Regions from separate parts of the Streptomyces sp. NPDC045899 genome, predicted to be linked through region 1. Evidence: riboswitches for the same ligand, from Rfam matches in the RefSeq annotation. Region 1 holds a riboswitch; the other holds the start of a gene.
What was found. Region 1 has a riboswitch for cobalamin ahead of AC07FT_RS02575 (ribonucleoside-diphosphate reductase subunit alpha). Riboswitches for the same ligand answer to the same signal wherever they lie in the genome.

Region 1 (3,319 bases):
AAGGCCGTGGCCTTCGGCCGGGACGGGCGGGCCATCGCGTCCGCGAGCCGCCCCAGCCGGCTGGACCGGCGGCCTGGGGGCCGGGTCGAACAGGACCTGGAGGACGTGCTGCGCACCGTGGCCGAGGTGTGCCGCGAGGTCGCCGCCGCCCTGCCCGCGCCTCCCGTCGCACTCGCCCTGACCGGCCAGGGGGACGGGCTGTGGCTGCGCGACGCGGCGGGCCGGGCGGTGCGTCCGCCGATCTCGTGGATGGACGGCAGGGCGGCGGAGACAGTGGCCCGCTGGCGCGCGGACGGCACCCTGCGGGCGCTGTGGGCCCGTACCGGTTCGGGGGTGTTCCCCGGCTGCCACGCCCCGCTGCTGGCCTGGCTCGCCGAGCATGAACCGCGGTCGCTGGAGCGGGCCGAGGTCGCGGGCTACTGCGTGGACGCGGTCGCCCAGCGGCTGACCGGGGTGATCGGGGTGGACGCCTCCGATGCCTCGCTGCCGTTCCTCGATGTCACCACCCGCCGCTATGTCCGCGACGCGCTGGAGATGTGCGGAATCGCCGGGTACGCACGGCTGTTGCCGGAGCCCGCCGCGCCCGGGGCACTCGCCCCGCTGCACGAGGAGGGCGCCCGGCTGCTCGGGCTCCCGGCCGGACTCCCGGTCGCCGCGGGCCCCTACGACCTGCCCGCCTGCGCCATCGGCAGCGGGGTGCGGGAGCGGGGCGACGGACTGCTGATCGTGGGCACCACCCTGGCCTGCCAGGTGCTGACCGACGACGCCCGGATCGACCCGGCCGCCGATCCGGCCGGGATGTGGCTGTGCACCCCCGACCCCACACGCTGGCTGCGGGCGATGCCCGCGATGGTCGGCACCGCGGCCCTGGAATGGGCGCTGGAGTTCACCGGGGCCACCACCGCCGGCCTCGACGGGATACTGGCCGACAGCCCGCCCGGCGCCCGTGGAGTCACCGCACTGCCGTTCCTGTCCGGGGCGGGCGAGCGGGCGCCGTTCGTCGAACCCGCCGCCCAGGGACGGCTCGACGGGCTCACCCTCGCCTCGACCCGCGCCGACGCGGTCCGCGCGGTCTGCGAGTCCATCGCCTACGCCGCCCGGCACTGCCTGGAGGCGGCCGGGCTCTCCGCGAGCCTGGCGCTGTGCGGCGGCGGCACCCGGTCCCGGGCCTGGACCCAGTTGTTCGCGGATGTCATCGGCCGTCCGGTGCGGATCCCCGGGGAGCCCGAAGTGGGGGCGCGCGGCGCGGTCGTGGTCGCCTGGGAGAGCCTCGGTGAGCCGGTCGACCCGGAGCGCTGGCAGGCCGACACACGCACCGTCACACCCGATCCGGACCGCCGTGAGACCTTCGAACACGGCTACGCCGACTACCGCTCCCGGCTTGCCCACGCCCTGGCCGGCTGGCGGGAAAAGGCCCGGGAACAGCGGACGGAGGCCACCCCGCAATAGCACATACGTGGGAAACTCCCCCGTGGGCGACACAAGATGTGGGGGCGCGTGCGTCGGCCGACACAAGATGTATGCTCGTCCTCGCTGTCGACGCAGGGGAATCCGGTGGGAATCCGGAACTGTCCCGCAACGGTGTACGTGTGCGCATATGTGTACCCGTGAGTCCGATGACCTGCCGACGGCCGTCTGAATACGTCCGGGCCTCGCGGGTTGGGCCGTTGGACGCTGCGCGGTATGCGTTCGTACGGTAGTGCGAATTCGTCATGCCCGTACGCGGCCTTCGCTCCCCATCCCTCCTGGCCCCCAGCCGAGCGAGGGAGAACACTTCAGTGACCATCGCGCCCGCCGACCCGGTTTCAGAGGCAGCGGCTTCCCAGGCAGTGGCCGACGCGCCCGGTACCGCGCTGCTGCGGACCCTCACCGGGCTCACCGCCGACCTGCCCGCCACCGACCCCGGCAAAGTCGCGGCCGCCGCCCTGCGCGGCCGCCATCCCGGCTCGGACGAGGCGGAGTTGCGCACCCTGGCGACCGAGGCGGCGGCCGGGCTGATCGCGGAGGAGCCGGAGTACTCCCGGCTGGCCGCGCGGCTGCTGGCCCTGACGATCACCGAGGAGGCGGCCGGGCAGGGCGCGGTCTCCTTCTCGTCCTCGGTCGCGGTGGGCCACCGCGAGGGCCTGATCGCCGACAGCACCGCCGAGTTCGTCACCACCCATGCCGCCCGGCTGGACGCGCTGGTGGAGCGGGCGCTGGCGGACGGCGCCGACAAGCGCTTCGGCTACTTCGGACTGCGCACCCTGTACAGCCGCTACCTGCTGCGCCACCCGATCACCCGTCAGGTCATCGAGACCCCGCAGCACTTCCTCCTCCGGGTCGCCTGCGGTCTGGCCGAGAACCTCGGCGAGCGGGCCCTGGACGAGGTCGCCGAGCTGTACCGGCTCACCAGCACCCTGTCCTACCTGCCCAGCTCCCCCACGCTGTTCAACTCCGGCACCCGGCACCCGCAGATGTCCTCGTGCTACCTGCTGGACTCGCCGCTGGACGAGCTGGACTCCATCTACAACCGCTACCACCAGGTCGCGCGGCTGTCGAAGCACGCGGGCGGCATCGGTCTGTCCTACTCCCGCATCCGGGCCCGCGGTTCGCTGATCCGCGGCACCAACGGGCACTCCAACGGCATCGTGCCGTTCCTGCGCACGCTGGACGCCTCGGTGGCCGCCGTCAACCAGGGCGGCCGGCGCAAGGGCGCGGCCTGTGTCTACCTGGAGACCTGGCACGCGGACATCGAGGAGTTCCTGGAGCTGCGGGACAACACCGGTGAGGAAGCCCGCCGCACCCACAACCTCAACATCGCCCACTGGATCCCGGACGAGTTCATGCGCCGCGTCGAGGCGGACGCCGACTGGTCGCTGTTCTCCCCGGCCGACGCGCCGCAGCTGGTGGACCTGTGGGGCGAGGAGTTCGACGCCGCGTACCGCAGGGCCGAGGCCGAGGGCCGCGCCGTCAAGCAGGTCCCGGCGCGCCAGCTCTACGCCCGGATGATGCGCACGCTCGCGCAGACCGGCAACGGCTGGATGACGTTCAAGGACGCCGCCAACCGCACCGCCAACCAGACCGCCGAGCCCGGCAAGGTCGTCCACTCCTCCAACCTCTGCACCGAGATCCTGGAGGTCACCGACGACGGCGAGACCGCCGTGTGCAACCTGGGGTCGGTCAACCTCGCGGCCCACCTGGGCGAGAACGGTCAGATGGACTGGGACCGGCTGGACGCCACCGTCCGCACCGCCGTGACCTTCCTCGACCGCGTGGTGGACATCAACTTCTACCCCACGGACGAGGCCGGGACCTCCAACTCCCGCTGGCGTCCGGTGGG
Region 2 (3,319 bases), on a different contig from region 1:
GCGGTCCTGGCTGACGACCCGTCTGCGGGAGCAGGCCACCCGGCGGGAGCTCGGCTACGTGCTGCTGTTGGCCGTCCTGCTGTGGCCGGTCGACGCCCTCGTGGTCATGGGCGCGCTGCTGCTCCCGCTGTCCGTGGTGGCGACACCGCTGCTGATGGCCACGGTCGGGGGCGGCCAGGAGGCCAAGGTGGTGAAGCTGTGGACCGTCACCGCCTGGCCGACCGCGTGCGCGGTCGCCCTGCTCGGTCTGGTCCTCCTGGCCCTGGGCGGCTATGTCCTGGGGGCCGCGGCCGGTGCCAGGGCCGCGCTGGCGCGGCTCCTGGTCGCCCCGCGTGAGGCGGCCCTCGGCGCGCGGGTCGTCGAACTGGCCCGCTCCCGTGTCCGGTTGGTGAACGCGTTCGAGGCCGAACGGCGCCGTATCGAGCGTGATCTGCACGACGGTGCGCAGCAGCGGCTGGTGGCGCTGACGATGACGCTCGGTCTGGCCCGCCTCGACACCCCGCCGGGCCCCCTCGCCGACCGGCTCGCCAAGGCCCATCAGGAGGCGGGAGCGGCACTGGCGGAGCTGCGCGAGCTCATCCACGGCATCCATCCCCAGGTCCTCACGGACTTCGGCCTCGGGGCGGCGGTGGCCGATGCCGCGGACCGCTCCCCGGTCCCGGTGGACGTGGACCTGGACCTGCCGGGACGGCTGCCGCGGGCGGTGGAGGCGGCCGCGTACTTCGTGGTCCGCGAGGCCCTCGTCAACACGGCCAGGCACAGCGGGGCGAGCCGGGCGGAGGTGAGCGGCGGGCACCGGGACGGACGGCTGGTCCTGCGGGTGCGCGACGACGGCGGGGGTGGCGCCGACCCGGGTGCGGGCAGCGGGCTGACCGGACTCGCGGACCGGGTGTCGGTGCTCGATGGCAGACTCTCCCTGTCCAGCCCGCCGGGCGGGCCGACCCTGGTGTGTGTGGAGTTTCCTTGCGAACCGACCGACAGCGATCCTCCGGCCGGCCTCTGCGCGTCGTGCTCGCCGAGGACGGTGTGCTGCTGCGGGAAGGGCTCGTAGAGCTGCTCGGCCGGTGCGGACATACGGTGGTCGCGGCCGTCGGTGACGCCCCGGCGCTGGTGGCCGCCGTCGAGGAGCACGCGCCGGACATCGTGGTGACCGATGTCCGGATGCCGCCGGGGTTCCAGGACGAGGGACTGCACGCGGCGGTGCGGCTGCGTGAGCGGCGGCCCGCCCTGCCCGTCCTGGTGCTCAGTCAGTACGTGCAGCGGGCGTATGCCTCGGACCTGCTGGACTCCGGTGACGGCACCGGCGTCGGCTATCTGCTGAAGGACCGGGTGGGGCAGGTCGAGGAGTTCATGGACGCCCTGGGCGCGGTCGCCGACGGCGGCACCGTGGTCGACCCCGAGGTGGTGCGCCAACTGCTGCGCCGGCGCCGCGATCCGCTGGAGCGGCTCACCCCGCGCGAACGGGAGGTCCTCGCCCTGATCGCGGAAGGCCGGTCCAACGCCGCGATCGCCCGTGCGCTGGTGGTGTCCGACGCGGCCGTGGGCAAGCACATCAGCGGCATCCTCACCAAACTGGACCTCCCGCCGGGCGAGGACACCCACCGCCGGGTGCTCGCCGTGCTGGCGTATCTACGGGCCTGAGGACGAGCCGCCCCACGGGCGTGAGGACGAGCGGAGCGGGTGGTTCCGAACCCACCCGAACCCGGCCGTACCGCGCGACCGGCGTGCGACCGCGCGCCCCCGAGCGCGCTTGTCACCACCCCGATCCGGGCATTACTGTCACCACGCCTTGGTGAACGGGAAATCGGTGTGATGCCGGTGCGGCCCTCGCCACTGTGATCGGGAAGTCCGGCTCCGGCCCTCGCGGGCAGCCACTGGGTCCTCGGACCCGGGAAGGCGGAGCACGGGCGGTGGTACCCGTAAGCCAGGAGACCGGCCGAGGCGCGTCGTCCATCCACGAGGTGCTGGAGAGGGTCTGCTGAACCATGCACATAGCCGAGGGTTTCCTGCCTCCGGCGCACGCGATCGCCTGGGGCGTCGCGTCCGCGCCTTTCGTCGTCCACGGAGTACGGTCACTCACCCGTGAGGTCAAGGAGCATCCGGAGAGCACCCTGCTCCTCGGCGCCTCCGGAGCCTTCACCTTCGTTCTGTCGGCCCTCAAACTGCCCTCGGTGACCGGGAGCTGTTCCCATCCGACCGGCACCGGGCTGGGTGCCATCCTGTTCCGCCCGCCGATCATGGCGGTACTGGGCACGATCACCCTGCTCTTCCAGGCGCTGCTGCTCGCGCACGGCGGGCTGACCACGCTCGGCGCCAACGTCTTCTCGATGGCGATCGTCGGGCCGTGGGCCGGTTACGCGGTGTACCGGCTGCTGCGGCGGGCCGGGGTACCGCTGATGGTCACCGTGTTCTTCGCCGCGTTCGTGGCCGATCTGTCCACCTACTGCGTCACCAGCGTGCAGCTCGCCCTCGCCTTCCCGGACCCGAGCAGCGGGTTCCTGGGCGCGCTCGGCAAGTTCGGCTCCATCTTCGCCGTCACCCAGATCCCGCTCGCGGTCAGTGAGGGATTCCTCACGGTGCTCGTGATGCGCCTGCTCGCGCAGTCCAGCAAGGGTGAGCTGACCCGGCTGGGCGTGTTCCCGGCCGATGAGCGGAAGCGGACCGAGACGACCGAGGCGGTGGCCCGATGAGCCGTAACACGAAGATCAACGCCCTGCTGCTGCTCGCGGTGGCGGCGCTCGCGATCGTGCCACTGGCCCTGGGGCTCGGCGACCACAAGGAGGAGCCCTTCACAGGCTCCGACGCCGAGGCGGAGACCGCGATCACCGAGCTGAAGCCCGACTACGAGCCGTGGTTCTCACCGCTCTACGAACCGCCGTCGGGGGAGATCGAGTCGGCCCTGTTCGCCCTTCAGGCGGCCCTGGGCGCCGGCGTCCTCGCCTACTACTTCGGTCTGCGCCGGGGACGGCGCCAGGGCGAGCAGCGCGCCCAGGAGCGGCAGGAGGCCGAGAGCGCGTCCGTGGCCGCCCGGGAGCCGGACGACGAGAGCGTCTGAGCCCCCGTGCTGCCGATCGACGAGGCGGCGCACAGCAGTCGCTGGCGCCGCCGTCATCCCGTGGACAAGGCCGTGCTCGGACTCGGCCTGACCGTACTCGCGATCTCGTTGCCGCCCTGGCCCGGCGCGGCCCTGGTGATGGTGACGGCGCTGACCGTACTGCTCGGCCCGGCGGGTGTGCCGGGGCGGCGGCTGTGGCGCGCCTACCGCGTTCCGCTGGGCTTCTGTGTGACCGGGGCGGCCACCCTGCTGGTGCGGGTCGGC

Region 2: it holds a riboswitch for cobalamin, as region 1 does, so the genes downstream of both, AC07FT_RS17485 (energy-coupling factor ABC transporter permease) here and AC07FT_RS02575 (ribonucleoside-diphosphate reductase subunit alpha) in region 1, are expected to answer to the same signal.

What each region holds. Positions count from the first base shown of each region.
Region 1 covers NZ_JBWKKP010000002.1:13,714-17,032, forward strand. Annotated here, with positions in the region: gene AC07FT_RS02570 (FGGY family carbohydrate kinase) at 1-1,449, shown strand, start outside; cobalamin riboswitch at 1,515-1,643, shown strand; gene AC07FT_RS02575 (ribonucleoside-diphosphate reductase subunit alpha) at 1,779-3,319, shown strand, end outside.
Region 2 covers NZ_JBWKKP010000010.1:219,883-223,201, reverse strand. Annotated here, with positions in the region: gene AC07FT_RS17495 (sensor histidine kinase) at 1-1,051, shown strand, start outside; gene AC07FT_RS17490 (response regulator) at 1,009-1,641, shown strand; cobalamin riboswitch at 1,774-1,955, shown strand; gene AC07FT_RS17485 (energy-coupling factor ABC transporter permease) at 1,986-2,690, shown strand; gene AC07FT_RS17480 (energy-coupling factor ABC transporter substrate-binding protein) at 2,687-3,055, shown strand; gene cbiQ (cobalt ECF transporter T component CbiQ) at 3,062-3,319, shown strand, end outside.